One region of the Arthrobacter sp. AL05 genome, then DNA from elsewhere that is predicted to be linked to it. Evidence: predicted binding sites of a transcription regulator. Region 1 holds the regulator's gene; each other region holds the start of a gene.
The links. Region 1 encodes HrcA, which represses chaperone genes, less so after heat shock. Its sites were predicted from a motif close to TTNGCACTCGNNNNNNNCGAGTGCNAA; they were not measured.
Positions count from the first base shown of each region.

Region 2: the regulator HrcA is predicted to act here: its motif matches at 9,123-9,149, upstream of groES (co-chaperone GroES).
Region 3: the regulator HrcA is predicted to act here: its motif matches at 8,677-8,703, upstream of groL (chaperonin GroEL).

Region 1 is NZ_JASBRC010000013.1:87,664-97,278, forward strand. Features, by position in the region: gene lepA (translation elongation factor 4) at 1-1,673, shown strand, start outside; gene hemW (radical SAM family heme chaperone HemW) at 1,716-2,954, shown strand; gene QK287_RS15150 (DUF4870 domain-containing protein) at 2,973-3,392, opposite strand; gene QK287_RS15155 (DUF3097 family protein) at 3,536-4,384, opposite strand; gene hrcA (heat-inducible transcriptional repressor HrcA) at 4,605-5,618, shown strand; gene dnaJ (molecular chaperone DnaJ) at 5,713-6,840, shown strand; gene QK287_RS15170 (16S rRNA (uracil(1498)-N(3))-methyltransferase) at 6,843-7,631, shown strand; gene QK287_RS15175 (GerMN domain-containing protein) at 7,674-8,555, opposite strand; gene QK287_RS15180 (PhoH family protein) at 8,984-9,615, shown strand, end outside.
Region 2 is NZ_JASBRC010000004.1:225,542-236,680, reverse strand. Features, by position in the region: gene alr (alanine racemase) at 1-449, shown strand, start outside; gene tsaE (tRNA (adenosine(37)-N6)-threonylcarbamoyltransferase complex ATPase subunit type 1 TsaE) at 446-1,084, shown strand; gene tsaB (tRNA (adenosine(37)-N6)-threonylcarbamoyltransferase complex dimerization subunit type 1 TsaB) at 1,084-1,755, shown strand; gene rimI (ribosomal protein S18-alanine N-acetyltransferase) at 1,821-2,288, shown strand; gene tsaD (tRNA (adenosine(37)-N6)-threonylcarbamoyltransferase complex transferase subunit TsaD) at 2,285-3,433, shown strand; gene QK287_RS07415 (glutamate--cysteine ligase) at 3,458-4,609, opposite strand; gene QK287_RS07410 (glycoside hydrolase family 3 N-terminal domain-containing protein) at 5,027-6,472, shown strand; gene QK287_RS07405 (shikimate 5-dehydrogenase) at 6,514-7,341, shown strand; gene QK287_RS07400 (class I SAM-dependent methyltransferase) at 7,364-8,599, opposite strand; gene QK287_RS07395 (hypothetical protein) at 8,656-9,081, shown strand; gene groES (co-chaperone GroES) at 9,306-9,602, shown strand; gene groL (chaperonin GroEL) at 9,689-11,139, shown strand, end outside.
Region 3 is NZ_JASBRC010000014.1:55,244-66,382, forward strand. Features, by position in the region: gene QK287_RS15545 (L-serine ammonia-lyase) at 1-748, shown strand, start outside; gene QK287_RS15550 (TspO/MBR family protein) at 750-1,304, opposite strand; gene QK287_RS15555 (peptidoglycan bridge formation glycyltransferase FemA/FemB family protein) at 1,420-2,493, shown strand; gene QK287_RS15560 (threonine/serine exporter family protein) at 2,527-4,023, shown strand; gene QK287_RS15565 (siderophore-interacting protein) at 4,034-4,873, opposite strand; gene QK287_RS15570 (uracil-DNA glycosylase) at 4,912-5,718, opposite strand; gene QK287_RS15575 (DUF3263 domain-containing protein) at 5,858-6,121, shown strand; gene QK287_RS15580 (LytR C-terminal domain-containing protein) at 6,202-6,822, shown strand; gene QK287_RS15585 (cold-shock protein) at 7,008-7,214, shown strand; gene QK287_RS15590 (ABC transporter substrate-binding protein) at 7,307-8,569, shown strand; gene groL (chaperonin GroEL) at 8,887-10,524, shown strand; gene QK287_RS15600 (ribonuclease HI family protein) at 10,673-11,139, shown strand, end outside.

The sequences.
Region 1 (9,615 bases):
TTGAGCGCGAACGCGGCATCACCATCAAATCCCAGGCCGTCCGCATGCCTTGGGAGCTCGACGGCGTCAGCTACGCGCTGAACATGATCGACACCCCGGGACACGTCGACTTCACCTACGAGGTCTCCCGCTCGCTCGCGGCGTGTGAAGGCGCGATCCTTCTGGTCGACGCTGCGCAGGGCATCGAGGCCCAGACCCTGGCCAATCTTTACCTGGCGATGGAGAACAACCTTACGATCATTCCGGTCCTGAACAAGATCGACCTTCCCGCAGCCCAGCCCGAGAAGTACGCGGCGGAACTCGCCAACCTGATCGGCGGCGAGCCCGACGATGTGCTCCGGGTGTCCGGCAAGACGGGTATGGGCGTGGAGGTTCTGCTGGATAAGATCGTCCGAGACCTGCCGGCTCCGGTGGGCGATCCCAACGCTCCCGCGCGCGCCATGATCTTCGACTCCGTCTACGACACCTACCGCGGCGTAGTTACCTACGTCCGCGTGGTTGACGGCATGCTGCACCCCCGCGAACGCATCCAGATGATGTCCACCCGTGCCACCCATGAACTCCTCGAGATTGGTGTCAGCTCCCCGGAGCCAACCCCCTCCAAGGGCCTCGGTGTCGGCGAGGTGGGCTACCTCATCACCGGTGTCAAGGACGTCCGCCTGTCCAAGGTCGGCGACACCGTCACCAACCTGGCCAAGCCGGCCAGCGAATCACTTCCCGGCTATGCCGATGCCAAGCCGATGGTCTTCTCCGGCCTGTATCCCCTGGACGGCACGGACTACCCGGTGCTCCGCGATGCGTTGGAGAAGCTGATGCTCAACGATGCCGCCCTGGTCTACGAGCCGGAGACGTCCGCGGCGCTGGGATTCGGGTTCCGAGTCGGCTTCCTGGGGCTGCTGCACCTGGAAATCACCAGGGAGCGTTTGGAACGCGAATACAACCTCGACCTGATCTCCACCGCTCCGAACGTGGAGTACGAGGTAACCCTGGAGGACAAGAAGGTCGTCCACGTCACCAACCCCAGTGAATACCCCAGCGGCAAGATCGCCGAGGTCCGTGAGCCTATGGTCGCCGCCACCATCCTGGCGCCGAACGAGTTTGTCGGGGCCATCATGGAGCTGTGCCAGAGCCGGCGCGGCGTGATGGGCGGCATGGACTACCTCTCCGAGGACCGGGTGGAAATCCGGTACCGTCTGCCGTTGGCCGAGATCGTCTTTGATTTCTTTGACATCCTCAAGTCCAAGACCCGCGGCTACGGGTCGCTGGACTGGAAAGCGGACGGGGACCAGGTCGCTGACCTGGTCAAGGTCGACATTATGCTCCAGGGCGAACAGGTGGATGCTTTCAGCGCCATCACCCACCGGGACAAGGCCTACGCCTACGGCGTGATGATGACCGGCAAGCTGCGCGAACTCATTCCGCGCCAGCAGTTCGAGGTTCCCATCCAGGCCGCCATTGGCTCCCGCATCATTGCCCGGGAAAGCATCCGCGCGATCCGCAAGGACGTGCTCGCCAAGTGCTACGGCGGTGACATCACCCGAAAGCGCAAACTGCTGGAAAAGCAGAAGGAAGGCAAAAAACGCATGAAGATGGTGGGCCGTGTGGAGGTCCCGCAGGAAGCCTTTATCGCCGCCCTCACCACGGATGAGTCCAAGGATAAGGCCAAGAAGTAACGGTGCCAGCAACGACTGTTCCACGGCAGACGGGCCCGGCCCGTGCCTAGCGTCCTTCCGCTGGGCGATCCGGCGCCACCGGACGGGCTGCTGCCCGGCCAGGCACTGGAGGGTGCCGCTTCCCGGGATTTTGGGCTGTACGTGCATATCCCGTTCTGCGCCGTGCGCTGCGGTTACTGCGACTTCAACACCTATACCGCCACGGAGCTCGGTGGCGGCGCCTCGCAGGACGCCTACGCCGGCACGGCGGTGGCAGAAGTTTCCTTTGCGGCGGCGGTCCTGGCGGCCAGCGGCCTGCCGCCCCGCCCGCTGAGCACTGTCTTCTTCGGCGGCGGAACGCCGACACTGCTCCCCGCCGGGGACCTGGCCCGAATCCTTGCCGCCGCCATCGGGGCGTGGGGCCTGGCGCCCGGGGCCGAGGTCACCACTGAGGCGAACCCGGACTCGGTCACCCCCGAATCCCTTCAGCTGCTGGCCAACGCCGGATTCACCCGGGTGTCGTTCGGCATGCAGTCTGCGGTGCCGCATGTCCTTAAGGTACTGGACCGCACCCACACTCCCAGCCGGGTTCCCCGGGCCGTTCAATGGGCGCGGGAGGCCGGGCTCGCCGTCAGCCTGGACCTGATCTACGGAACGCCGGGGGAGTCGCTGGCCGACTGGCGCTTCTCGCTGGAGACCGCGTTGTCCTATCAGCCTGACCACATCAGCGCCTACGCACTGATCATCGAGGATGGCACGAAGCTTGCCGCGCAAATCCGCCGTGGCGAGGTAGCGGGAATTGACGACGACGACCATGCGGCAAAGTACGAACTGGCCGACGAACTCATCTCCGCCGCTGGACTGTCCTGGTACGAGGTCAGCAACTGGTCCCGCAGCCCGGAACAGGCCTGCCGGCATAATCTCGCCTATTGGCGGGGCGATGACTGGTGGGGAGTCGGCCCGGGCGCTCACTCGCACGTGGGCGGTGTGCGCTGGTGGAACGTGAAGCACCCCACTGCCTACGCCAATCGGATGGGTTCCGGGCTTTCCCCGGCAGCCGGCCGGGAGACCCTTGATTCTGCGACCCGCAACGTCGAGCGCGTGATGCTCGAAGCGCGGCTGAACTCAGGGCTGGACATTGCCAGTCTGGGCGGACTGGGGGATACCGGGCGGCATGCTGTCGCGGGACTCATCGCCGATGGCCTGGTGGAGCCCGTCGCGGCCTTCCACGGCAGCCTCATCCTCACGCTCAAAGGCCGCCTGCTGGCGGACGCAGTGGTCCGCAGGATCCTGCCGGACTAACCCTGCGTGCCCGGGGCCCTATTTGATAAAGCGGAAGTTGAACTCGTAGCGGTGCGGCTGGCCGCGGTTGACGTGGATTCCGGCTGCGACCGAAAAGCAGGTGACGGCGATCCAGATCAGAGTGGCAAGCACGGCGAAAATGTTGCCCACTACCGGGATAAAGACCAGGAGGTTGCACACGACGGCAGCAATTGTCGGGGGAAGCGTGAAATTGAGGGCTTCTTTGGACTCCTGCGCCGTGAACGGTCCGCGGTCCTTGAAGATCAGGTAGATCAGCAACGAGGGCACGCAACCGAGGATGCCGCCGAAATGAGCCAAGGTGGCCCATTGCCGGTCCTCGCCGGCCGTCAGCGGCAGCGCGTTGGCGGGAACGCCATGGTAAGGGGGCCGGCCATAGCCAGCCTTGTCGCCGTTATGCTCGCGTGCTTCATCTGCCACGGTGTTTTCCTTCGGATTGCGGTGGTGCCTTGGTGCCTGGAAATGCCGCTGCTGCGCCGGAAGCGCAACCGCCATACCAAGAATACGTGCTGGTGCGCGCAATCACGGATCGGCCCGCTGGCAGGAATGTCCGGCGGCGGCGTTCAGGGGACGGTCAGGAAGTCGATGACCTCCTCGACCCGGCCCAGCAGGGAGGGTTCGAGGTCAGCGTAGTTGTGGACCGTGCCGAGGAGTTTCTGCCAGCCCAGGCCAATGTCTTCCTTGGTGCTGTGCGGCCAGCCGAACGCGGTCAGGATACCCGTCTTCCAGTCCACACCGCGGGGGATTACCGGCCACTTCTCGATCCCCAGGACCGCGGGCCGGATGGCCTGCCAGACATCGACGTAGGGGTGGCCAACGATCAGGACGTTTCCGGCCGCCCCGGGGGAGGCCATCACGGCCGCCGCGATCCTGGATTCCTTGGAATCGGGCACCAGGTGGTCCACCAGCACACCGAGGCGGCGTCCGGGGCCGGGCCGGAAGGCAGCCACCGCCCCGCTGAGGTCGTCAATGCCATGCAACGGCTCCACGACGATACCCTCGACCCGAAGATCGTCACCCCAGACCTTTTCGACGAGTTCGGCGTCGTGTTTGCCTTCCACCCAGATCCGGCTGGCTTTGGCAATCTGGGCGCGCTGGCCCGCCACGCGGACGGAACCCGAGGCGGTGCGGGCCCCGGCGGCCGCCGCGCTCCCGCGGGGCGCCGGCGGCATCAGCCGGATCGGCTGGCCTTCCAGCAGAAAACCGAAGCCGAGGCGAAAGGACCGGGACTTCCCCCGGCGGTCTTCCAGGGCGACGACGTGCATCCCGCCGGACTTCTCCACCCGGGTCACGGCGCCGACCCAGCCGGACTGCACATCTTCGAGCACCATTCCGCGCTCGACGGCGACTTCGGGTAGTTGGGTTTTGGCGGGCGCGGACAGGTCCTGGGGCCCCCAGTTCTGGTACGACATCGGTTACACACTGCTTTGCGCTCGGTGGGCTGTGCCCCAAAACACCTGCCCCGGGAAGAACGCCCGAAGCGAATTCAATGCTAACAACGCGGCGACTCATATTAGACTGGTTAGCACTTAGGCATGTCGAGTGCTAGCCACTGTGTGCCCGGCCACTGTGTGTCCGGCGCGTGCGGCGGGCGGTGGCATCGAATGCGGGACGGTCGACAGGAGGTGGAGCGTGAGCGAACCACGCAAACTCGAAGTGCTGCGCGCCATCGTGGAAGACTACGTCCATTCACGCGAACCCGTGGGATCCAAAGCCCTCGTGGAGCGGCACCACCTCGGCGTGTCCAGTGCCACGATCCGCAACGACATGGCGGCCCTGGAGGACGAGGGGCTCATTACGGCACCGCACACCAGTGCCGGGCGAATCCCGACGGACAAGGGCTACCGGCTTTTTGTGGACCAGATTTCGGCGGTCAAACGGCTTTCGCCGGCCGAACGCCGGGCCATCCAGGCCCTGCTGGAAGGCTCTGAGGACCTCGACGACGTCCTGGACCGGACCGTGCGGCTGCTCTCGCAGCTGACCAACCAGGTCGCCGTTGTGCAGTACCCCCATCTGAGCCGGGCCAAGGTGCGGCACGTCGAATTTGTCCTGCTGGCGCCCCGTAAAGTACTTGCGGTGCTCATCGCGGACACCGGGAAGGTGGAGCAACGCGTCATTGACGTGGGGCACGATCTTTCGGATGAGGCCTTGTCGGAGCTGCGCACGCGGTTCCTCGGCGGCATCTCAGGGACCCCGCTGAACCTCTTGCCGCAGTCGCTGCACTCGGTGATCGGCAACTGCCCGCCCGCGCGTCGCAGCGCCGCCCAGGCGCTGGCCCGCGGCATTGAGGCTCTGGCCGCCAGCAGCCGCGAGGACCGGATGGTCATGGCCGGAACCGCGAACCTGGCCCGGTCAAACGTGGACTTCCCGCTGAGCATCGGCCCCGTGCTGGAAGCCCTGGAGGAACAGGTGGTGATGCTTCGCCTGCTCGGCGACATGGCAGCTGACCCCCGGGGCGTGACGGTGAGCATCGGCAGGGAAAATCCTTACGACGGACTCGCCGAGGCCTCGGTGGTGGCCACCGGCTACGGCCCGGACGCGACGGCGAAAGTCGGAGTGCTGGGCCCCACCCGGATGGATTACCCGACGACCATGGCCGCCGTCCGGGCGGTCGCACGCTACCTTTCCCGGATTCTCGGTCCCTGACGGACCGCGTCCACCCGCAACCGACCGGCCCGCGGGGCCGGCATCAGACTTCGTGCCCCTTAACAGGCAGTACTACCAGGAAGAGATAACAACTTTGAGCAGCCACTACGACGTTCTTGGAGTCTCCCGCGAAGCCACGGGAGAAGAGATCAAGAAGGCTTACCGCAAGCTGGCGCGGACCCTCCACCCGGACGTGAACCCGGGGGACGACGCCTCTGAGCGGTTCAAGGCGGTCACGCACGCCTACGAGGTACTCTCCGATCCGCAGAAGCGCCGGATCTACGACACCACGGGCAACGAAAACGGCAACGCCAACGGCTCCGGCGGCGGCAGCTACTCCGGCCAGGGCTTCGCTTTCCAGGACATTTTCGAGACGTTCTTCGGTGCCGGCGGCCAGGCCGGACCGGCATCCAGGATCCGCCGCGGCCAGGACGCCCTGATCAGCGTCCGGATCGAGCTCCGCGACGCCGTTTTCGGCGTCAACAAGAAGCTCGAAGTCGACACGGCCGTCACCTGTCCCAGCTGTGAGGGTTCCTGCTGCCGCGAAGGCAGCCACCCGGAACGCTGCGACATCTGCGGCGGCAGCGGCCAGGTGCAGCGCGCTGTCCGTTCCATCCTCGGCCAGGTGATGACCACGGCACCCTGCGGTTCCTGCGAGGGCTTCGGTACGGTCATCAAGGATCCCTGCAACGAATGTGCCGGCCAGGGCCGGATTCGCAGCCGTCGGTCCCTGACCGTGAAGGTCCCCGCCGGCGTCGCCACCGGCACCCGCATCCAGCTCTCCGGCCAGGGCGAGGCCGGACCTGCCGGCGGTCCCGCCGGGGACCTCTACGTCGAGATCCGGGTCAAGGAGGACGCCACCTACATTCGCGACGGCGACGACCTGCACGCGAGCCTGAGCATCCCGATGACGGCGGCCGCACTCGGCACCGAACTGACCCTCGACACCTTCGACGGCCAGCAGGAGATTGACGTCAAGGCCGGCACCCAGTCCGGTGAAGTTATGACACTTAGGGGCCTCGGCGTAACCCACCTGCGCGGCTACGGCCGCGGGGACCTGAAGGTTCATCTTCAGGTCGACACCCCCGCCCGGCTCGACGCCGCCCAGGAGGATTTGCTTCGGCAGTTGGCCAAGTTGCGCGGCGAACAGTTCAGCGAAGGGAAGCTTGCCGCGAGCGGCGGGGTCTTCGCCAAGCTGCGGGACCGGTTCGGTAACCTGTAGGCGTGAGTAACCCGGTCTTTTTTACTGCCCCCGGTACCCTGGACGGGCTGGCCCCGGGATCGCTCTTTGTCCTTGACGGTCCGGAGGCGCGCCATGCGGTGACGGTTAAGCGCCTCGGCATCGGGGAGTCCGTTGACATCGCCGACGGCGCCGGAAAGCGGCTCACCGGCGCCGTGGCGGCTGTCGCAGCCGCCGAACTGACGGTGAAGTGCGCCGTCCTGGCCGATGAACCCCGGCCCGGGACCCGGCTGGTCCTGGTCCAGGCCCTCGCGAAAGGCGACCGGGATGAATTGGCCGCCGAGACCGCCACTGAGCTGGGGATCGACGCCGTGGTGCCCTGGCAGGCTGAACGCTCGATTGTCCGCTGGAAGGCGGACCGTGCGGCCAAGGCCCATGCCAAGTGGCAATCGGTGGTTACCGCCGCGGCCAAGCAGGCGCGCCGTGCTTGGATTCCCGAAGTCCGCCCCGCCGTCGACAGCGCCGCACTGCAGGGGGCCGTGGCGGCCGCCGACCTCGCCGTCATCTTGCATGAGGACGCCGTGCGTCCGCTGCGGCAGGTGCTGGAGGCCTGGGAAGGTACCGGGGCCACCGGGGCCACCGGTGGCAGCGCCGGCAGCTACCGGGAGATACTTTTGATTGTGGGACCGGAAGGTGGCATCAGCCCGCGGGAAGTGACACGGCTCTGCGACGCCGGTGCCGTAACAGCCCTGCTCGGCCGGCATGTACTTCGCTCGTCCACGGCCGGGCCCGCCGCGACTGTCCTGGCCAGCGATATTCTGGGCCGCTGGTAGCGCGGCGACGCTCCGGATTGCTGCCCGGCGCTGCGGTGTTGACTACTTGACCGTGAACCCGCGGGTATCAACGTTCAGGTCCTCGGCCGGGTTACTGTCTTCCAGCTGGGATACCCGAACCTCGTAGCGGCCCGGCCCCAAGTTGACCGACAGGCTGAAGGCGCCCGACTGGTCGGCCTCGGCGGCGGCTGTGAGGGTCCCGTTCAGGTATGTTGTCTCGACGCTGCCGTTGACGCGCAGAATCTCCCAGCGAAGCTTTCCGCCCGGGGCGGTGCTGCGGCCGGAGATCTTTACCGCGCCGTCCGCGGCGGTGGTGCCTTCCTGCGGATCAATGATCCAGACGGGAGCGACCATTCCGACACTGCGCGAGGTCGGGGAGCCCAACCGGACGTGGTTGAAGGCAACGTAGTCGGTGTGCCCGTCCACCAGCACCACCACCTGGATCTGCTGGCCGGAGTCGACCAGTCCGGCGCTGGCCGCGGCTGCTGTCGCTGTGTAGACGAGCTGCTGGATTGCGCGCTCAGCCATGGCCGGGTCCAGGTTGCTGTTAAACGCGTCGGCGGACATGTCCACGGTGATGACGTTTTTACCCGAGATGGAGCTTGCGAGTTTTTTGGGGTCCTGCCACGGGGTGAAGAAGTCCGGGTCGAGCGGTTTCTGTGAGGTCATAACGCGCAGCGCCCGGGTGACCGGGTTGTCCTGTTCCGTAACGTCACGGAACTCCCGGTACAGGAAGGTGCTGTTGTTGCTTCGGCCGATCCAGTACACCGGCGCCTTGTTGGACGCTTGGGTCGTTTCCAGCGGGGCACTTGTGGTGGGCGGGGATGCCTGGGGCGCGAGGGCTTGCGACGGCGAGGCTGAGTCTGTGATCCCGGCTTGGGGGGTCGCCACGCAGCCGGAGAGGGTGAGCGCGGCGGGCAGCATCAGCAGCAGCGCGGCCCGGCGGGTACGCCTGCCTGCTGTTGCCTGCCCAATCCCGGCTTGCCTGATGGCTGCTGCCCTTTCTGCTCGGTTCCTTCGTGCCCAAGCCTCTGCCCGGCCGGATGAAAATGCCGTGCGAAGGCATTTTCCAGCATTGCATACAGGTCCGGCACGGAGAGCTGGAATGGGCAGGGGGGCAAGAACTGCAACGGGAACGATATACGGCCGATATAAACCTGATACCTAAAGCCCGTTCCCGGCAGGGCGGGGGCAGCACTGGCGCTAACACCCCGGGCGACGCGTCCACGGCGCTGGCGTAAGATGGAGCTACCCGTTGCCCCGGCCGCGGACGGCGAGCATCGCCGTCGGACCGGATCGCGGAACAGACCATTTCCGAACTGGAGGGGACCAGGGGCCCGCGGGCCAAGACCATGACTGAAGCAGCGAACGGCAAGTCCCGGATCAGCGACGCAGAGCGCTCCGCAGGTGAATTTCCCCACTCCCTCCCAGGGCTGCGGACGGAGGTAGTCCTGTTCGATAATTCCGATCAGATGGTCCAGTCACTCGGCAGCCATGATGAAGCCCTTCGCTTCATCGAGGCGCAGTTCCCGGCCGTCGATTTCCACGTGCGCGGCAACGAACTTGCGATCAGCGGTCCGGCGGCGGACGTGCCGCGGATCATGCGTCTGCTCAACGAGGTCCGGGGCCTTGTCGCCCGCGGCACAGTCATCACTCCGGCCGTCCTGCAGCAGCTTGTGTCGATGCTCCGAAGCCAGTCGCTGCAGAGCCCGGTTGAGATACTCACGCACAACATTCTCTCCAGCCGCGGCAAAACAATCCGGCCGAAGACGCTGAACCAGAAGAACTACGTAGACGCCATTGACGCCAACACCGTGATCTTCGGCATCGGCCCGGCAGGTACCGGCAAAACGTACCTGGCGATGGCCAAAGCCGTCCAGGCGCTGCAGCAGAAGGAAGTCACGAGAATCATCCTGACCCGGCCCGCCGTCGAAGCGGGGGAGCGCCTGGGCTTCCTGCCGGGCACACTCAGCGACAAGATCGA
Region 2 (11,139 bases), on a different contig from region 1:
TGGGCCTGCGCCCCGCCATGACCGTCCGTACGGTGGTCTCGCACTGCAAAGACGTGCCCGCCGGCCAGGGCGTCTCCTACGGGCTGAATTACCGCACCGGCAGCGCCAGCACGCTGGGCCTGATCCCGCTGGGCTACGCCGACGGGGTCCCGCGGATCGCAACCGGCGGACCCGTCCGGGTCCGTGGTGTGAACTACCCCGTGGTGGGACGCATCGCAATGGACCAGATGGTGATCGACCTCGGTCCGCTCAGTGTGTCGGCCGGAGGGACCAGCGTGCTGGGCGCCGAGGCCGTGCTCTTTGGCAACGGTGAGGACGGCGGTCCCACCGCCGAGGACTGGGCCCGGGCCGCCGGCACCAACAATTATGAGATCGTCACGCGGATCAGTCCCCGGGTTCCGCGCCGCTACATCAATGAAATGCCCGGCCGCGAGGGGTCGCAACCGTGAGCGGGGTGCTCTGGGAACGGACCCTGACAGTCCGGAGCGCGGAGGAAACCCACGCCCTTGCCGCCGTCCTCGGTACCCAGCTCCAGGCCGGTGACCTGCTGGTCCTCACCGGCGAGCTCGGAGCGGGAAAAACCACCTTCACCCAGGGCCTCGGCGAGGGACTGGGCGTCCGTGCCGGCATCATCTCACCGACGTTCGTGCTCGTTCGCATCCACCCGAACCTGCCCTCCGGTTCCCGTCCGGGCGGTCCGGACCTGGTGCACGTGGACGCGTACCGGCTGGGTTCCGCGTCGGAAATCGACGACATCGACCTGGAAAACACCATGGACAGCGCCGTCACAGTTGTCGAATGGGGCCGGGACCGGGTGGAACACTTGAGCGAGAGCCGGCTCGAGGTGGATCTGGTCCGCAGCCTCGGCGGCGCCGCTGCGCCACCAGCTGCCGCGTCGGTGCCCGGCCCCGTTGTGCCCGGCCCCGTTGAACCAGACACCCTGGATTTTGACCCTGCGGACAACGATGAACCTCGCACCATCATGATCCGCGGGTTCGGTCCCCGCTGGGTGGACCGGCCCGTGCTGCCCGCTCCCGGCGAGAATCCCGCGCAGCCCCTGCCCACCACCCCGGAAGGGACCTGATGCTGATCCTTGCCATCGACACCTCGGCCGTGGCCAGCGCCGCCCTCGTTTCCGATGACACCCCGGAATCGGTGGTGGCGAGCTTCGCCACACAAGATACCCGCAGCCACGCCGAAGTACTGGCCCCGGGAATCGCGGCGCTCCTTACGGAGGCCGGATTGGACGGCTCCGACGTCGACGCCGTCGTCGTCGGAGTAGGACCGGGTCCGTTCACCGGGCTGCGCTCGGGGATCGTCACGGCCCGCACCCTCTCGTTCGTCTGGGGCAAGCCGCTCCATGGCCTCATGAGCCTTGACGCCATCGCCCTGGAAGTGGCGGAGTCCACGGTCGCGGCGCCGGAGTTCATTGTCGCCACGGATGCCCGGCGCAAAGAGGTCTACTGGGCCCGGTACGCCCTGGCCAGCGGCCAGCTGCCGCAGCTGCTGGACGGCCCGCACGTCGGCTTTGCCGGGGCGCTGCCCGAGCTTCCCGTCTACGGCGCCGGCGCCGGTCTCTATGCAGACCTCGTTAAGGCCGTTCCCGAGTTCAGCTCCCGCCAGCCGGAAGCCCTGTCGCTGGGCCAGTTCGCCCTCGCGCGGCTCGCGGCGGGCGAACAGCTGCTCGACTCCACCCCGCTCTACCTGCGCGAGTCCGACGCCCAGGTACCCGGTCCGCGGAAGAGGGCCCTGTGAACGCCCCGTCCGCTGGCCGCGGTGCGGAACCGGCAGCGCTGCCCGGCGGCGTGAGACTTCGGCTCATGACCGCTGCGGACATTCCCGCAGTGGATGAGCTGGAGCGCCAGCTGTTCCCGGTGGACGCCTGGCCACTGCAGATGTTTGTCGCCGAACTGGCGCAGGCCGGCACCCGGCACTACCTCGTGGCCGAGCGGGCAGGGCAGATTGTGGGCTATGCAGGGCTGATGTGCATCGAGCCGATCGCGGATGTCCAGACCATTGCGGTTGCGCCGGATTACGAGGGCCGGGGCATTGGTTCGGCTTTGCTCACAGCGCTCATCATGGAAAGCCGGCTGCGCCGTGCCGAGGACGTGCTCCTGGAGGTCCGGGCCGACAACCCCCGGGCACAACAGCTCTACCGCCGCTACGGGTTCGAGCAGATCCACCTCCGGGCCCGCTACTACCGCGACGGCGTTGACGCGCTGATCATGCGGCTGCGGCTGACCAGTCCCGAATCCGATGCCACTCCCAGGGAAGCAGCCCGACCATGAACCGCACCACTTATGTCCGGCCGCTGGTCCTGGGCATTGAGTCCTCCTGTGACGAGACCGGCGTCGGGATTGTCCGCGGGACCCGGCTGCTGACCAACACGGTGTCCTCCTCCATGGATGAGCATGTCCGGTTCGGCGGCGTGATCCCCGAGATCGCCTCCCGCGCCCATCTCGATGCCTTCGTCCCCACGCTCCGCGCGGCCCTGGCCGAGGCCGGGGTGACGCTGGAGGACATCGATGCGATCGCCGTGACCTCCGGTCCGGGCCTCGCGGGAGCCCTGATGGTGGGTGTCTGCGCGGCCAAGGCGCTCGCTGTGGCAACGGGCAAACCGCTCTACGCCATCAACCACCTCGTCGCCCATGTCGGCGTCGGCCTGCTCCAGCCGGACGACGGCGGCCCGCAGGCTTTCGCCGGGTCCGCGGCGGCAGCCGGCGGGCGCGGGAGTACCGTGCCGCGAAACGGCCTGCCGGAAAACCTGGGGGCCTTGCTGGTCTCCGGCGGGCACACCGAAATCCTGCGGATCCGGAACATCACCGCGGACGTGGAATTGCTCGGGTCCACGATCGACGACGCCGCCGGCGAGGCTTACGACAAGGTGGCGCGGCTGCTGGGCCTGGGCTATCCGGGCGGACCGGCCATCGACACGCTGGCACGCACCGGCAACGCCAAAGCGATCCGCTTCCCGCGCGGCCTGAGCCAGCCCAAGTACATGGGGTCCGCGGACGAACCCGGCCCGCACCGCTACGACTGGTCGTTCAGCGGACTCAAGACCGCCGTCGCGCGCTGCGTGGAGCAATTCGAGGCACGCGGCGAGACGGTGCCGGTGGCGGACATCGCCGCAGCCTTCCAGGAGGCGGTCGTGGACATCATTACCTCCAAAGCGGTGCTGGCCTGCCGGGAGAACGGCATCACCGACCTCCTGCTGGGCGGCGGCGTGGCGGCAAATTCACGGCTGCGCCAGCTCACGGAACAGCGGTGCAGCGCCGCCGGGATCCGGTTGACCGTCCCGCCGCTTGCCCTGTGCACGGACAACGGCGCCATGGTCGCCGCGCTCGGCGCCCAGCTGGTGATGGCCGGGATCGCGCCAAGCGGCCTCGGTTTCGCCCCGGATTCCTCGATGCCGGTCACCACCGTCTCGGCCTGAGGCCGCCCCGGCGCGGCCCCGGCTCTACGCTTCGGGGCCCTGGCGCATCTGCTGGACCAGGTCCAGTACGACGGCGCGCAGGTCCCCGCCGTGCTCTGCCGCCACGCGCCGCTGCCGCTGGTATCCGGCGCCGCGCTCAACGATCTTCAGGACGTCCGCCAGCTCCGCAGCGCAGCCCAGCTTCTCGGCGACGGGCCGGAGCCGTGCGACAGTTTCGCGGATGTGGTCCGTAACAAGCTGCTCGTTCCCCTCCGCGTCCAGGATGATGATGGCGTCCAGGCCGTAGCGGGCGGCACGCCACTTGTTCTCCTGGACATGCCAGGGCGGCATGGTGGGAATGGTGCCGCCGTTGTCCAGTGTCGTTGAAAACTCATCAACGAGGCATTGGGTCAGCGCTGCGACGGCGCCGACTTCCTCCAGGGTTGCCAGGCCGTCACAGATCCGCATCTCGATGGTGCCAAAATGAGGGACGGGCCGGATATCCCAGCGGATTTCGGAGAGCGAGTCGATCACGCCGGTGGTGGACATGTCCTGTGCGTACGATTCGAAGTCCGCCCAGTTGGCGAATTGGAAAGGCAACCCCGCGGTCGGCAGTTGCTGGAACATCAGGGCACGCTGGGAGGCGTAACCGGTGTCTTCGCCGCCCCAGAACGGGCTGGAGGCGGAGAGCGCCTGGAAGTGCGGGAAATAGTTCACCAAGCCGTCCAGTACCGGCAACACCTTGTCCCGGCTGTCCAGGCCGACATGCACGTGGACGCCGTAGATCACCATCTGGCGGCCCCACCACTGTGTGCGGTCAATGAGCTTGGCGTAACGCTCTTTGTCTGTCACCGGTTGCAGCTGCGGCGGGCTGAAGGGGTGGCTGCCCGCGCAGAAGATTTCAACGCCCATCGGATCGGTGACTTCACGGACTGCGGCGAGGGAACTGGTCAGGTCCGCTTTCGCTTCCGCCACGGTGTTGCAGATCCCGGTGACCAGCTCCACGGTGTTCAGCAGCAACTCCTGCTTGATGTGGGGGTGCTCGTCATCCTCGTTCAGTTCGGGGTGCCGCGCAGCGACGCCGCGGAGCACCTCTTTGGCGACGGAGGCCAACTCCCCGGTTTCCGCGTCCACGAGGGCTAGTTCCCATTCCACACCAAGAGTTGATTGCCTGGATGAAGCGAAATCAATCTTCATGTGGTCCCTTCACTTTTCTGCTGTCCGTTTCCCTGCCCCGACCGGCAACGTCGTGGGCGGATGTGCCGGACAGTTGGCGAGGCAACGGTGCCTCAAGTCTAGTGCAGGGGTAACATCGGACCGGTGGCAAGACTGCAGCGAAAACGTGAAAGTGTTCACAGAAGTACGCGGAAGACCGCCTTGGTCCCGGCCGTCGTCCTGCTTGTGTTCGGAACCTCCTCTTGCTCCGGGCCGCCGGCGCCGCCGCCCTCCGGAGCGGCGCAAACCGCCGCACCATCCGGACCGGCACAGCCGAGCGGCGGCACTGCCGCGCCGCTGCCCGATAGTAAGGATGCCTCCGCCCTGGCCGGGACACGCCCGCTCGGATGGGGACCGCAGGAACGGGACGCGGCCGATGCGGCGCGGGCTGTTGCCGCCATGAGCACCGAAGAGCTGGCGGGCCAGGTTCTGCTGCCGTTTTTTCCCGGACTCGACCATACCGCCCATGCCGCGGTCATCGAGCGCCTGCACCTGGCCGGTTCCATCATCATGGGGGACAACGTTCCGGGGACCGCAGACGGAAGCGTTGACACCACAGCCATGCAGGCCGCCGCCGGCCAGCTCCAGGCCGCGGCCCGCGCCGGCGGCCGCAGCTGGCCCGGCCTGATCGGCGTCGACCAGGAGGGCGGAAAGGTGGCACGGCTCAGGGCGCCGCTGACCGAATGGCCCGCCCCGATGAGCTACGGCGCGGCGGGAAGTGCGCCCCTCGCCGGAGAGGCCGGCGCAGCCATGGCAGCTGAACTGGCGGCACTGGGCTTCAACACCGACTTTGCCCCGTCGGCCGACGTCACCATGGGCCCGGCCGATCCTGCCATCGGCGCGCGCTCCATGTCCGGCAACGCCGACGCCGCAGCCGCCTACAGTGTCGCCTTTTCCCAAGGAATGCTGGCCGGGGGGCTGCTGCCGGCCGCCAAGCATTTTCCCGGCCACGGCTCCGTCACCGTGGATTCCCACGCCGGGCTGCCCGTCCAGGATGCCAGCCTGGATGCACTCCGCGCCAAGGACCTGCGGCCCTTCCAATCTGTCGTTGACGCCGGGCTGCCGATGGTCATGACCGGCCACATTGCCGTGACGGCGCTTGATCCCGGGGTCCCGGCCTCCGTCTCCAAGGCGGCCTACGCGGAACTTCGCCGGATGGGATTCAAAGGTGTTGCCATCACCGACGCGCTAAACATGGCGGCGATCCAGGACCGGTACCCCAACGACTCCGCCGCTCCGCTGGCCCTCGCCGCTGGCGCTGACCTGCTGCTGATGCCCGCCGACGTCGAGGCGGCCCACGCCGCGATCGTCGGCGCCGTGCGCAGCGGTGCGCTGCCGCCGGCACGGCTCGCGGAGGCCGCGCAGCGTGTAGTTACCATGATGATCTGGCGCGGCCGCACCGGACAGGGCCCCGGCACGGCGCCCGGGAGCGGCAGCGAACTCTCGCAAAAGGTCTCCCGGGCCGCCATCACCGTGCTCGCCGGGCCCTGCCGCGGTCCGATCGTGCCGGCCAGCGTCCGTGTGGCCGGCGGTTCGGCGCAGGACCGCTCGCGCTTCGCCGCATCCGCGAGCAAGGCCGGCATCAGCATCGGCGAGGGCCCGCTCGTCCGGCTGATCGGTGCCGGACCACAGCCGCCTGCACCGGAGGCGGCAGCCGAGGTGGCGGTGGCCCTCGATGCGCCCTGGCCGCTGGCCGACGTCACGGCCCGCAGCAGAATCGCGGTCTACGGACGCAGCCAGGGCGCGTTCGACGCGCTGGCCTCGGTTCTTGCCGGGACTGCCACGGCCCCCGGCAAACTTCCGGTCGACGTTGGGTCCCAGCCCGCGGGCACCGGCTGTGACTGATGCCGGCCCCGGCCGGGACCGGCCTGTCGTTTAATGGAAGGGTGCCCATCCTGAATAAAGACATGACCTTGTGCATCTCCCTCTCGGCCCGGCCGAGCAACAACGGGACGCGCTTCCACAACCACCTGTATGACCAGCTTGGCCTGAACTGGATCTACAAGGCCTTCGCCCCCACCGACCTCGCCCAGGCCATCGCCGGCGTGCGTGGCCTGGGAATCCGCGGCTGTGCCGTGTCCATGCCGTACAAGGAAGACGTGACGGCGCTCGTGGATGTGATGGACCCGTCGGCGAAAGCCATCGATTCGGTCAATACCATCGTCAACGACGGCGGCACCCTGACCGCCTACAACACCGACTACACGGCGATCGAGCAGTTGCTGCAGCGCAACGCAGTACCCGCCTCCTACGCGGTGTGGTTGTTGGGTGCCGGCGGCATGGCGAAGGCCACCGCCGCCGCCCTGCGTGATGCCGGGTTCCGCGACGTCACAGTGATCGCGCGCAGTGAGGAGGCGGGGCGGGCGCTCGCAGGGCTTTATGGCTTCGCCTGGCGCGCCGACGTCGATCCCGCCGGCGCGGGGGCGGCGGACATGATCATCAACGTCACCCCGATTGGTATGGCCGGAGGGCCGGACGCCGGGGCGCTATCCTTCCCGCAGGAGGTTTTGGACGCCGCGACGGTGGTCTTCGACGTCGTCGCGCTGCCCGCCGAGACCCCGCTGATCAAGGCCGGCCGTGCAGCCTGTAAGACGGTCATCACCGGTGCGCAGGTGGCGACAATCCAGGCGCTGGAGCAGTTTGTGCTCTACACCGGGATCCGGCCCACTGACGAGCAGGTCCACGCAGCCGAGGCTTTTATGCGGGATCAGTAGGCGCTCGGAATCCGGCGGTGAGTCACTGGACCGGCTCGACCGAAATGGCCACCCGCTCCTCGCCGATCCTGGTGAGGACCAGGGTGGCCGCCTTCTTTCCCTTGTTCTTGGCACTGCCTGATTTACCCCCGGGGAGCAGTTGTTTGCGCAGCTCCTCCGGAGTGACAGCGGTGCCGCGCTTTTTGATGTCCAGCACTCCGATGCCCTGGTCCCTGACCCAGGCCTTGAGCGCCTTGACGTTGTAGGGCATCACGTCCAGGACTTTGAACGCCCGGGCAAAAGGGGTGTCCAGAAGTTCGGGCGCGCAGATGTAAGCGATGTGCTCGTCCACGAGGTGGCCGCCCAGCTGGAGTGCGACGTCGGCCACCAGACCGGCTCGGATGACGGCGCCGTCGGGTTCGTAAAGGTAGCCCTCAACCGGGCCGATCGGGGCGACCGGTCCGCCGTTGAAATCCTCGGCGCTGCTGAGCTCCGCGGCCCCAGCAGGCCCGAGCAGGAGGGCTGCCCGCCGGATCCCCGGGCGCCGGAGCGCATTGAACCACAGTGCGACTTCGGTGACGTCCCCGCCGACCGAGACCCACTGGGCCTCGCAATTGCCGGGTACCGAGTCGTGCGGCATGCCCGGGCCCATCTTCACACCCACCGCCATGCCGGCGCCGGCCAGGGACTCAACAAAGAACAGCGGCGGGGAGAAGTCCTCCGGGTCCCAGAGGCGCTTTGTGCCCGAGGTGGAGGTGGTCCGGCGTGCTGGGTCCAGCCAGACGCCGTCTATTCCCTCGAGGGAAACCGACGTCGCGTCGGAGTGCAGCACTGTGGCGTTCCGGAACGGGATCAGGTTCATCGTGGCGCAGGCCGCCGTCGTCTCGTCCCGCTCCACTGCCGTGACCGTGATGTCCAGCGATGCAAGCGCCATGGAATCGGCGCCGAGGCCGCAGCCGAGATCTGCTGCATGCCGAACGCCTGCCGCCGCGAAGCGCTGCGCGTGCCGCGCCGCCACGGTCAGCCGGGTGGCCTGTTCCAAACCGGCTTGGGTGAAAATCATCTGCCGGGCGAACTCGCCGAACTTGGCTTCGGCCTTGGTCCGCAGCCGGGACTGGGTGAGCACGGCAGAGACGAGTTCGGGGGAGTGGCCGGCCTTCCGCAGGGTTGCGTTGAGGCGGAACGCCTCGTCCTCGCGGTACGCGCCCAGTGACGCCAGCAGCTCCCAGCCTGCGGGGTTGAGGAGCGGGGCGATCTGGTCCTGCGGTGCGTCAGCCATGGGATCAAGCCTAGTTCAGGCAGTCGAGGCGCCGTGCGCCCGATAGGCTAGACGGCATGGAAGACAGCGGCACGGCAAACACCGGCTCGGACGCAGATGACCCCAATGACCGGACCGCCGGCCGGGATGCCGACGGCGGCCGGGCCACCCGCCGGGGATTGGCCCGTTACGCCCGGCCGGCGCTGATCGCCGGCATTGTGCTCGCGGTGGTTTGCGCGGCGCTGCTGGTGATTATCTTTTTCCTTGATTCCTTCAACGCCACGGTTTATTCCGTCGGCGGCAAAGACGTTGCGGACGCCACCGACGAGGCGAGGGACATCCGGGACACTTATGCCGCGGCCCGAACCGGCGGCATCGTCGTCCTGGCCGCCGGCGTCGTCCTTGCCGCCGCCGGCGCCCTGGTGCTGTACCGGCACCGGGGGGAGGCCGGTGCCAGCGACGCGGACAACGGCGAAGACGTGAACTTCGAGGACCTCGGCTGAGGGCAGCCGGCAGTCGTGCGGCGTTAACGGGTGACGAAATTCTGGCACTCACCTTGACCGAGTGCTAACTACTTACATAGAGTCGTCATTAGCACTCTCCCTAGGAGGGTGCTAATACTCAAGCTGGACCTGCCAGGTACGCTGCCGGCACCGCGACGACGGTTTGTGCGCCTTGGCACCACAGCTTTAAAGTCCACGAATTTGCTGACGAAAAGGAGAGGTCCTTGTCGGTCTCTATTAAGCCTCTTGAGGATCGTATTGTTGTCCGCCCGCTCGAAGCCGAGCAGACCACGGCCTCCGGCCTGGTTATCCCGGACTCCGCGCAGGAAAAGCCGCAGGAAGGCGAAGTTGTTGCAGTTGGCCCCGGCCGCTTTGACGACAACGGCAACCGCGTTCCGATCGACGTCACCGTCGGCGACGTTGTTATCTACTCCAAGTACGGCGGAACCGAAGTCAAGACCGGCGGTACCGAGTACCTCGTACTGTCCGCCCGCGACGTCCTGGCGATCGTCGTAAAGTAACTCTTATGGACCCCGCGCCGCCGATCCGTCTGATTCATCTCTGACAGGTCAGTTGCGCGGGGTTCTGTCTTGAAAGGACAAAAACCATGGCAAAGCAGCTTGCGTTTAACGACGCTGCCCGCCGGTCGCTTGAAGCCGGCATCGATAAGCTCGCCAACACGGTCAAGGTGACGCTTGGCCCGCGTGGCCGCAACGTTGTGCTGGACAAGAAGTGGGGCGCCCCCACGATCACCAACGATGGTGTCACCATCGCCCGTGAAGTCGAACTGGACGACCCCTACGAGAACCTTGGCGCGCAGCTTGCCAAGGAGGTCGCCACCAAGACCAACGACGTGGCCGGCGACGGCACCACCACCGCCACTGTGTTGGCACAGGCGCTTGTTAAGGAAGGCCTCCGCAACGTTGCGGCAGGCGCCGCACCGGGCGAGATCAAGCGCGGCATCGAGGTTTCCGTCGAAGCCGTCGCTGCCCGCCTGCTCGAAAACGCACGTCCGGTCGAAGGCACCCAGGTCGCCAACGTCGCCTCCATCTCCGCACAGAGCGACGAGGTCGGCGAGCTCCTGGCCGAGGCATTCGGTAAGGTCGGCAAGGATGGTGTGATCACCATTGAGGAATCCTCCACCACGCAGACCGAACTGGTCCTCACCGAGGGCATGCAGTTCGACAAGGGCTACCTGTCCCCGTACTTCGTCACCGACGCAGAACGCCAGGAAGCAGTCCTCGAAGATGCGCTGATCCTCATCAACCAGGGCAAGATTTCATCCGTCCAGGACTTCCTGCCGCTGCTGGAAAAGGCGCTGCAGAGCTCCAAGCCGCTCTTTATCATCGCCGAGGACGTCGACGGCGAGGCTCTCTCCACGCTGATCGTCAACCGCATCCGCGGCACCCTGAACGTCGTTGCCGTCAAGGCTCCGGGCTTCGGTGACCGCCGCAAGGCCATGCTGCAGGACATCGCCACCCTTACGGGTGCGCAGGTTGTTTCGCCGGAACTGGGCCTCAGCCTGGATACGGTCGGCCTGGAGGTGCTCGGTACTGCCCGGCGTATCACCGTCACCAAGGACAACACCACCATCGTTGACGGCGCCGGTTCGGCCGAGGACGTCGCAGCCCGGGTTTCCCAGCTGCGCGCCGAGCTGACCCGCACCGATTCCGACTGGGACAAGGAAAAGCTCCAGGAGCGCCTGGCTAAGCTGGCCGGCGGCATCGGCGTGATCAAGGTTGGCGCGGCTACCGAAGTCGAGCTGAAGGAAAAGAAGCACCGCATCGAGGACGCCGTGTCCTCGACCCGCGCTGCCCTGGAAGAAGGCATTGTGGCCGGCGGTGGCGCTGCCCTCATCCACGCCCTCAAGGCCCTCGACGAGGACCCTGCCGTCAAGGCCCTCGAAGGTGACGCGGCCGCCGCTGTCGGCATCGTCCGCCGGGCACTGACCCAGCCGCTGCGCTGGATCGCCCAGAACGCCGGCTTCGACGGCTACGTGGTGGTCGCCAAGGTGGCCGAATCAGCCAACAACCAGGGCTTCAACGCCAAGACCGGCGA
Region 3 (11,139 bases), on a different contig from region 1:
CGGCTGCGTTCAGGTCAGCCTCAAGCGCGAAGGACTGCTCCCCGGCGGCCTGAAGGTCCGCCGTCGTGCGCCCGACTGGCACGAACGGCTGATGAAAGAAACCCGGGATCAGGACCCCGACTTCCGGGACCCGAAGTACTGGCAGGAATGGGTCAACCTGATTGCCCTGGCAGTGAACGAGGAAAATGCCTCCGGCGGCCGCGTGGTCACCGCCCCCACCAATGGCGCCGCCGGCATCATCCCCGCTGTCCTCTACTATGCGTTGCACTTTGCCCCGGGCATGGACAAAGCCACCGAGGCCGACCGCGACGACGTTGTGGTCAAGTTCCTGCTGACGGCAGCGGCGATCGGTGTCCTGTACAAAGAACAGGCCTCGATCTCCGGCGCCGAGGTCGGCTGTCAGGGCGAGGTGGGATCGGCATCCTCGATGGCCGCGGCCGGCCTGGCCGAAGTGATGGGCGGTACCCCGCAACAGGTGGAGAACGCCGCTGAAATCGCGATGGAACACAACCTCGGCCTGACCTGCGACCCCATCGGCGGGCTTGTGCAGATCCCGTGCATCGAACGCAACGCGATCGCCGCGGCGAAGGCCATCAACGCCGCCAAGATGGCGCTTTGGGGCGACGGCACGCACCGGGTGTCCCTCGACGAGGTCATCGTGACCATGCGCGAGACCGGCAAGGACATGAGCTCCAAGTACAAAGAGACAGCCATGGGCGGCCTGGCCGTGAACGTTGTCGAGTGCTGAGCTAGTTGTTCAGCACCGCCCAGAGATTCAACGACGAAGCGAAGATTATCCAGGCGAAGTAGGGCAGCATCAGCAGTCCTGCCGTGCGGCTGATCGGCCCAAAGTGGAGTACTGTGACCACCACCGCGGCCGACAGCGCGACGATGATGCCGAAAGCGATCCACAGGGCAAGTGTGCCAAGTGCCGGGTACAGGCCGAAGAAGACCGGAGTCCACAACAGGTTCAACACCAGTTGCGTGGCGTAGGCGGCGAGGGCTGCGCTGGTGCCCTCCGTCCGGCGGCGCCAGACCAGCCAGGCGGCCACGGCCATCGCGATGTACAGGGTTGTCCAGACCGGTCCGAACACCCAGTTCGGCGGAGACCAGGGGGCTTTGACAGCGGCGGCGTACCAGCCGTTAACATTGTTCGCGGTGGCCAGCCCGCCTAGGCCGGCAACGACAGCCGAGGCAGCCAAAAAGACCAATAGTCCCGGAAACTGGACTGCCGGCCGGCGTGTACCGGCGGCAAGTTCCCGGTGCTCGGATCCTAATCTTAGTGGTTGCTCAACTGGCGCCATACGTCCAGCCTAGCGGCTTGGTTGCGGGCAGGAGCATTGACCCGGACGGATAGACTTGAACGTGCATGCCCGCATGCCGCCGATGCTCGAACCGCAATGATTGGATGTTGCACCCTTGCGTGAATTCACCGCCCGCTTTGCCTCTGCCGAAGAGATCGCCAACTGGGATAGCCACGTCACTGCGAACCCCAATGGCGGCAATCTCCTGCAATCGGAGGCCTTCGCTGAGGTTAAGCAAAACTTCGGCTGGAAACCCCGGCACCTGGTCTACGAGAGCGCTGACTATTCCAGCTACAACCTCATCCTGGAGAAGTCCGTCCCGTTGCTCGGCAAGCTCTGGTACCTGATCAAGGGCCCAGATGTCGCCTCCGCCGAAGACATCCCCGGCATCACCGCAGCCAACGCCGAGTTCGTGCAGCGTGCCCGGCTGGGGGTCTTTGCCATCAAGATCGAGCCGGACATCGTCCGCTCCGACGAAGCCCGTCGGATTTTCGAAGGTGCCGGGCTCCGCAAGAGCCACAACCTGCAGCCCAACGACTCGACGGCGCTGCTGGATATCTCCCCCGAGGAGAACCAGCTGTTGCGGAACCTGCACTCGCGGGGCCGTAACGCCGTCCGGCGCGCCATCCGGGAGGACGTGGAAGTCCACAAAGTGGATCCCACCGAGGAGAACTTCCGCGCCATGTACGCGCTGATGACAAACACCGTGGAGGCCAAGTCCCAGGTCCGGGTCCGCGAATACGGGTATTACCGCCAGTTCTGGACCAACTTCATCAACCGTGGCCAGGGGCGGCTGATGTTTGTCTACGAGAACGGTCTCCCGTCGGTGGGCGCCTTTGTGGTCAACTACGGCCGAAAGGGCACCTACAAAGACGGCGGCTCGCTGCAGAAGCGAAACCAGTACGGTGATTCCCATCTGGTGCAGTGGACGGCCATCCAGCAGCTCAGGGAGCTAGGCTGCACCGAATACGATTTCTGCGGCACACCCCCCAGCGATCAGCTGAAGGACACGTCCAACCCGTTCCACGGCCTGGGCCTGTTCAAAACCAGCTTCAGCAAAACGGTGACCGACTTCGTTGGCTGCTACGACCAGGTCCTCAGCCCGTTGAAATACAAGGCCTGGATGGCCGCGGGGGAACGCGTCGCCCGCCAGCTCTATACCCGCCGCACGGGCCAGCAGTTCTACTAAAACGGCTGACACGGAGAATTTGAGGACGCCGGAATGACCCAGGAACCCGCCGGCCGCCGTCGGCCGCACACCGACGGATTGCCCAGGACCGAGCCGCTCTCGCCCACGCAAGTGCGCCAGAATGCCGCGGCCAAGCGGATGCTGCGCAGACTTGTCCAGGGGGAGAACCCGCCGACCGCTCCCATGAGCATCGTGGACCGCCTCGCCGGCAGCCCCTACGCCAACCCGATGATTCAGGTGGGCGGGGTGGACGCGTCGGCCCGCAAGACCATCGACTTCGCGCTGCACCTGGCCGAATCGATGTTCCGGTACGGTGCCGGCGCCCTCGAAGTTGAAACCAGCATTATCGCCGTCACGGCTGCGCTGGGCCTCAAAAACATCGAAGTGGACATCACCAACCAGTCCGTGGCCATCAACTATGCGCCCAAGGAACAGACTCCGATTACGTTGCTGCGTGTGGTGCGGTCCTGGACGAACAACTACGCCGGGCTCTCCCAGGTGCACCAGCTAGTCACCGAACTCGTAGCCGGCGGTGTGGGCCGTGACGAGGCCGTGCGACGGCTGGAAGAGATCACCCGCAGCGCCAAACCCTTCCCCCGCTGGATGGTCACGGTGGCGTTCGGGGTCTTCGCTGCCGTTTTCGTCGGGGTCCTGGGCGGCGGAATCGGCGGCTCAGTGGTGGCCTTTGCCTCGAACCTGATGGTCAGTTTGCTGGCCCGGCAGCTGAGCCGCTGGCGGACGCCGGATTTCTTTATCACGGCGGCGTGTTCGTTCCTGGTCACCTTTATGGCCCTGCTCCTGGGGCGCTTCGGCGGCTTGGCGGGAATCCAGATCGCCCCCGAGATTGTGGTGGTGGGCGGCATCCTGCTGCTTTTGCCGACCGGACGGCTGGTCTCCTCGGTGCAGGACGCGATCAATGGCTTTCCGGTCACGGCCGCCGGCCGTTTCCTCTCCACAGTGCTGACCTTCGGCGCCCTGGTCGCCGGCCTCGCTGTGGGTTTTGTGGTGGGGGACAGGACGGGGATGGAATCCATCGACGTCACCAAAACATTCCCGCCGGCGTATGAGCTGTGGGTAGTGGTCATTCTGATCGCCATCGCGGTGCTGATGATCGGCATCACCGAACAGACCAGCCCGAGCCTGCTGCTGCCGACGGCGGCCGTCGGCGTTGTGGGGTACCTGATCCTGAATGGCGGAGAGGCATTAGGCATCGGATCGCGCTTTTCGCCCGCACTGGCCGCTGTTGTTATCGGACTGCTGGCCCGTGTAGTGGCGCTGCGGATGGGCGCCCCGCAGTTGGTGGTGGCGGTGCCAGCCGCGCTGATTCTCCTGCCCGGCCTCACCATATTCCGGTCCATGTATGTATTAACGATTGAGACGTCGGAGATCCTGCTGGGTGCCGGGGGCATGCTTAATGCCGGGGCAATCGTTTTCGGGGTGGCGGCCGGCATCGTACTCGGCGACACGCTGGCCCGTCCGCTGACCCGCAGCCTGGCGAGCAACGAACGACGCCGGGCGCGGCGCCGTTAGATCCTGCGCGCTAGATCTTACCGATGAGGAGCTTCTTCTCGGCCTGGAAGTCGTCCTCCACCCTGCCCTTCGCCCAGTAGCCGGACAGCGAAACCTGGGAACGCTCCAGCCCGCGCTCGGCGTAGAACACGTCCCGCAGGCTCTTCATGGCGCCGCGTTCGCCATGCGCAAAGACCTGGACCCTGCCGGCTGGCCAGCTCGCAGCACTGATCGCGGCAGGCAGTAGTTCGCTGGCCCCGGCCGGCACGCTGCTGCGCAGCAGCCAGCGCAGCTCCAGACCGGCGGGCGCCCTAATGGCCTGAATGTCGGCGTCGCTGTCCACCTCCAGAAAGGCCAGGCCGCGGGCTTCGGCCGGCAACGATTCGATCGAGGCCCCGATGGCCGGCAACGCGGATTCGTCGCCGGCGAACAGGAACCAGTCCGCGGCCGGGTCCGGGTTGTAGCCGCCGCCCGGCCCGGTGAATATCAGGGCGTCACCGGGCCGGGCGGATGCCGCCCACGGACCGGCGAGGCCTTCGTCACCGTGGATCACGAAGTCGATGGCGAGTTCCCCGGCCGCCGAGTCGACCCAGCGGACCGTGTAGGTCCTGGTGTGCGGCCACTGATCGCGCGGCATCGTTGCCCGGATCTCCCACAGGTCAAGCGGTTGCGGGTAATCGATGCCGGGCTGCGGAAACACGATCTTGACGTAGCGGTCCGTATAGGAGTTGTTCTCGTAGCCGGCAAATCCGGGCCCGCCGGCAATGATCCGCACCATGTGGGGGGAGAGCTCTTCACGGCGCAGGACGGTGAGGTTGGTCTGCGGACGGGATTTGCGGGTGGCCGAGGTGGCGGCGGGGACTGAGGTCATGGGGCTAAGCCTAGCCAAAGCCGCTGGCGGAAACCTGGCTAGGGAGCCGGCCCGGGCAGCGGAGGCAGTTCCCATTCCACAGTTGCGCCGCCTTGTTCGCGGAGCAGCGTGTTGGCGCGGCTAAAGGGCCGGGAGCCGAAGAATCCCCGTGACGCCGAGAGCGGACTCGGGTGGGCGCTGGCGATCACGGGCGTGGAAGACAGCAGCGGGCGGACAGCCTCGGCGTGCCTGCCCCAGAGGATTGCCACCAGCGGGGCGGGTGCGCCGCCGGCTGTTGTGCGCTTGGCGACGGCGGTGATTGCCGCCGCTGTAATGGCTTCCCAACCCTTGTTCCGGTGCGAGCCAGCCGCCCCGGCCCGGACGCTGAGGACCCTGTTGAGCAGCAGCACCCCTTGATCGGACCAAGGGCCGAGGTCACCGTGGATCCGCGCGGGCAGCCCCAGATCGGCGTGAAGCTCCTTGTAGATGTTGGCCAGACTGCGGGGGATGGGCCGAGTGGCGCCGTCGACGGCGAAGGACAGCCCAACGGCATGGCCCGGCGTCGGATACGGGTCCTGGCCCAGAATCAGCACCCGGACTTCCGCCAGAGGCTGCCGGAAGGCCCGCAGCACCTTTGACGGAGCCGGCAAGACGTTGTGACCGCCGGAAGACTCCCGGCCCAGGTAGGCCAGGACGTCCCGCAATTGCCCCTCGACCGGGGCCAGGGCCTCAGCCCAGTCGTCGGCGACGAGCTCATCCAGGGGCAGGCGGGCCAACTCACTAAAACCCGCGGCCTGGCCCGCTGTGGGCTCCAGCTCGAAAAGGGCATCGGAGGAAGGGAAGTCGGAGTCATGCACAGAGCCCATTCTTGCAGGCCGGCAAATGACAAGGGTGTTATTCGCCCGTAGCATGGGGGGATACTTTTCATCGGATCCAGCCAGGGAGCGTGTCGTGGCCGAACAAGCACAAGAGCACCTTTCGAGGGCAGAATCTCCTGTCGCCGGGATCAACCCGGAGTCGCCGCTGAGCAGCCGGGACCAGCAAATGCTGGCGTTGGAACGGCAGTGGTGGAAATACGCCGGCGCCAAAGAACAAGCCATCCGCGAACTCTTCGATCTGTCCGCCACCCACTATTATCAGATCCTCAACGCCCTTATCGACACCGAGGATGCACTGGCCCATGATCCGATGTTGGTGAAGAGACTGCGTAGACTACGTACGTCACGCCAACGTGCGCGCACTGCCCGCCGCTTGGGCTCAGACGCGTAAATCACTGCCGGATGCGCACATTGCTGCGCGCCAGCAAGCGCGGCCGGTTCGTCAGAAATCAGCAAGGACATCGTTCTACCATGACCAAATACGCTCGGGATGAATTCGATCGGGTCCCGGAGACCTCCGCACGCCAAGGTGTCCACCGGACGGTCGCCGAATCACGCCACCGCCGCCGCCTGGGCCCGATCCTGGGCGCCGGCGCCGCGGCCTTGGCCATTGGCCTCGTCGCGTTCATTTTTCTGCCGAAAATCGGCTTCTCCTCCGCTGCCGACAGCACGCAGGCAGCAGTCGGGCAGAGCGGCAGCAGCGCCGCTGCATCTGCCGTCCCTGCCGCCACTGCTGCCTCCAGCGAAGCCCCTTCCAGCCCGCCGGCCAGCGAGTCGCCGGCTGCGACTCCCGCAGCCACCACCCCGGCCGCAGCCATCGACAAAACCCAGCCCGTGGCCATCTTCAACGGCACCGCCACGGCAGGGCTGGCGAACCGGGTGGGCGGAACCGTTTCCACCGCCGGCTGGACTGTCGGCGCGCTCGGAAACTGGGGCGGATTGCCGCAGCAGCGCTCGGTGGTCTTCTACAACGGGGTCGGGCAGAAGGACAATGCCGAGGCCCTTGGCCAACTCCTGGGCATCCCGAGCGTGGTGGATTCCGCCGAATTCCAGCTGCCACTCGTTGTTGTCCTGGCGCCCGGATTCGCGTAACCCGTTCCGATTGCGCCTTAGATAGCTGTTCCGATTACGCCTAAATAACTATTGACCGGCAGCGACGCCTCCGGGCTGCGCGGCAGCATAAAGCTGCGGGTACAGTACTTGCGGACTTAGTTTTTAGCACTCCGCGGCCCGGCGGATGCTGGGGCGCCCGCTGGGCAACTGAAAGTGTGGACACCATGGCATTGGGAACCGTCAAGTGGTTTAACGCCGAAAAGGGCTACGGCTTTATCACCGTAGACAGCTCCGGCGCAGACGTCTTTGTGCACTGGTCTGCCGTTGCGGGGGACGGCCAACGTTCCCTGGCGGAGGGCCAGCGTGTGGAGCTCGAAGTCGGCGAGGGCGAGAAGGGCCCGCAGGCCGAAAGCGTCAGGCCCGCCCCGTGACGGACACCGCACCGCAGGCGTCCAGCGGCCCAGGCCACGACGTGTCCGCTCGACGGGCCGACGCCGGCACTGTCGCCCGCCGGCTGGCCACGCTGCGGCTGGGACGAGCGGCCGTGGTGGCTGCTGTGGCCGCGTTGACCACCACCGCCTGCCTGGGCCCGGCCGGGGGCGCCCGCGTTGAACCGGCAGAAGCGAGCGGTGACGGCACCCTGCGCATCGGGTTGATCCTGGACAATACCGGGGCGCAGAATTTCCTTAATGCCCCCCAACTGGCGGCGGCGCAACTGGCCGTCAGGGAGATCAATGCCGCCGGCGGGCACAAGGGCAAACCGGTGGAACTGCTGCCGGCAACAATCAGTGGTGACACGGCAGCGCAGGCCAAGGCGCTGGTGGCCGCCAAAGCCGACGTAGTTATCGGTCCAACGGATTCCAGCAGGGCGCCGGCCGCCATCGATGTCCTGTCCGCTGCCAGGATTGCCGTGATTTCACCAGCAAATTCCGCCAGCGGCCTCAGCAGTTATCCAAGTAAGGGCTTCTATTTCCGGACTTCGGCGGCCGACATCGCACAGGCACCCGTCCTCGTTAAGCTCGCCAAGGACGGTGGCGCCGCAACCATCGGAATGGTGTACGAAGAAGGCAGCTACGGAAAGGACGTAGCCAACGCCGTGGCAGCCGCGGCCAAGGCGTCCGGCCTCGGGACCGTCGCCGTCGTCGGGTTCGCCCCGGGACAGGCGCAGCAGGCGGCGGCTGCCGTCAAGGCCGCGGATCCAGATGCCGTCGTGCTGATTTCGCGCGCAGCTGCCCAAGGCGCCATCGCCGAGCTGAACAACGCCGGAGTTGCCGGAAAGAAGCTCATCCTCGCCGACGGGGCTGTCAACCAGTACGGTTCAGGACTCGGCTCCAGCGCCCTCGACGGTGCCCGCGGGATCCTGCCGGGAACTTTTGCCTCCGCAAAATTCCAGGGCGAGCTGGTCTCCGTGGATCCCGGGCTGAAGGACATGGCGTTTGCCGCGGAGGCTTACGACGCCGTGAACCTCGCCGCCATCGCCGCAGCAGCGGCGCAGGATGACGCCGGCACCTCCATCGCGGCCGGTCTCGTGGCGGTCTCAGGCGGCAGCGCCGTCACGTCCGGCGGCACCGGGCCATCGGGCGCGGCCGACGTGTGCAAGAGCTACCAGGAATGCCTTGACACGCTGCGGGCCGGCAAGCGTCCCGACTACGACGGCCAATCCGGGCGGATCACTTTCGATGCCCACGGTGACGTCAGCTCCGCAAACTACGTTCTCTACACCTACGGACCGGACAACACGGCAACCATGAGCGGCAGCGAAACGGCGGGCAGCAGCGGGAAGTGATCGCCCGTAGCGTATTGCGTCGTTGCGGAACGGTGCCAGTTGGCCGACAGCAGCTTTTCGGCGAGCCTACTGCTTGCACTCTCCCCGGGGGAGTGCTAATTATTGAGTTAGCACTCCTGCGCATTGACTGCTAAAACGACGCCCGGTTCGCCCGGCTGCGGAGTTGAGGCAGCCGGGCCGGGAGCGAGAGAAATACCTGGTTGGGGTGAGATCCCTGGCCTGGCGGCATACAGAGGCCGCCGGGCAAGGATCGTCCGTCGCGGGCACCGCAGCATAGGTTCATTCTTAACGACTGTCCCGAAAGGACTACTGCCGTTATGGCCAAGATCATTGCATTTGATGAAGAGGCACGCCGCGGCCTTGAGCGGGGCCTGAACATCCTCGCCGACGCCGTCAAGGTCACCCTCGGCCCGCGTGGACGCAACGTCGTCCTCGAAAAGAAGTGGGGCGCCCCCACGATCACCAACGATGGTGTTTCCATCGCCAAGGAGATCGAGCTGGACGATCCTTACGAAAAGATCGGCGCCGAGCTGGTCAAGGAAGTTGCCAAGAAGACGGATGACGTCGCTGGCGACGGAACCACCACCGCTACCGTGCTGGCTCAGGCCCTGGTCAAGGAAGGCCTGCGCAACGTCGCGGCCGGAGCTGATCCCCTGTCCCTCAAGCGCGGCATCGAAAAGGCTGTTGAAGCCGTCACCCGCGAGCTCCTGGCCTCCGCCAAGGAAATCGAAACCAAGGAAGAGATTGCCGCCACCGCGTCCATCTCTGCCGGTGACAACGAGATTGGCGCCCTGATTGCCGAGGCCCTGGATAAGGTCGGCAAGGAAGGTGTCATCACCGTCGAGGAGTCGAACACCTTCGGCCTGGAGCTGGAGCTCACCGAAGGCATGCGCTTTGATAAGGGCTACATCTCCGCTTACTTCGTCACCGACGCTGAGCGCCAGGAAACGGTCCTCGAGGATCCCTACATCCTGATCGTCAACTCCAAGATCTCCAACGTCAAGGAACTGGTTGCTGTCCTCGAAAAGGTCATGCAGTCCTCCAAGCCGCTGCTGATCATTGCCGAAGACATCGAGGGCGAGGCCCTGGCCACCCTGATCGTCAACAAGATCCGTGGCACCTTCAAGTCCGTTGCCGTCAAGGCTCCCGGCTTCGGTGACCGCCGCAAGGCGCAGCTTGCCGATATCGCCATCCTCACCGGCGGCCAGGTCATCTCCGAGGAAGTCGGCCTCAAGCTTGAGACCGCCGGACTCGAACTCCTGGGCCGCGCCCGCAAGGTCACTGTGACCAAGGACGAGACCACCATCGTCGAGGGGGCAGGCGACGCCGACCAGATCGCCGGCCGCGTCTCCCAGATCCGTTCCGAGATCGAGAACTCCGATTCGGACTACGACCGCGAGAAGCTGCAGGAGCGGCTGGCCAAGCTGGCCGGCGGCGTTGCAGTCATCAAGGCCGGTGCCGCAACCGAGGTCGAGCTCAAGGAACGCAAGCACCGCATCGAAGACGCTGTCCGCAACGCGAAGGCTGCTGTTGAAGAGGGCATCGTCGCCGGCGGTGGTGTTGCCCTGATCCAGGCCGGCCTCAAGGCTTTCGCCAACCTGAACCTCACGGGTGACGAAGCAACCGGCGCGAACATCGTCCGCGTTGCCATCGACGCTCCGCTGAAGCAGATCGCCTTCAACGCCGGCCTCGAGCCCGGCGTTGTGGTCGACAAGGTCCGCGGCCTGCCCGCAGGCCACGGCCTGAACGCTGCAACCGGCGAATACGTCGACCTGCTGGCTGCCGGCATCAACGACCCGGTCAAGGTCACCCGCTCTGCACTGCAGAACGCGGCATCCATTGCCGGCCTGTTCCTCACCACCGAGGCCGTTGTGGCCGACAAGCCGGAGAAGAACGCTCCGGCCATGGGTGGCGGCGACGACATGGGCGGCATGGGCGGCATGGGCGGTTTCTAACCAACCGGCTGCCGGGGCCGGAACCTCGGCCCTGAAATGTGCGTAGCACGACGGCGGTCCCTCCTTCGGGCGGGGCCGCCGTCGGCGTAAGTGCCCAACCACCCCAGCGGGGGCGCCGACGCCGGTGCGGGTCTGGCAGGATGGTGCAGTGACAATTACAGCAGCAGCCGACGGTTCGGCTTTAGGAAATCCCGGCCCGGCCGGGTGGGCCTGGTACGTGGACGATGACTGCTGGCGGGCCGGGGGATGGCCGCACGGCACCAACAACATGGGCGAGCTTATGGCAGTGCTGGACCTGGTGCGCTCGACCGCGCATCTGTCCGGCGAGGATCTGCACATCCTCTGCGACAGCCAGTACGTCATCAATTCCGTCACCAAGTGGATGCCAGGATGGAAGCGCAAGGGCTGGCGCAAAGCCGACGGCAAGCCGGTGATGAATGTGGAGTTGCTCAAGGAAATTGACCAGGCCCTGGTGGGCCGCAAGTACACCTTCGAATGGGTGCGCGGCCACGCCGGGCATGATCTTAACGAGGCGGCGGATGACCGGGCCCGGGCCGCTGCGACGGCCTACCAGCAGGGTGTTGCAGTCCGTCAGGGTCCCGGGTTCGGTTCCGA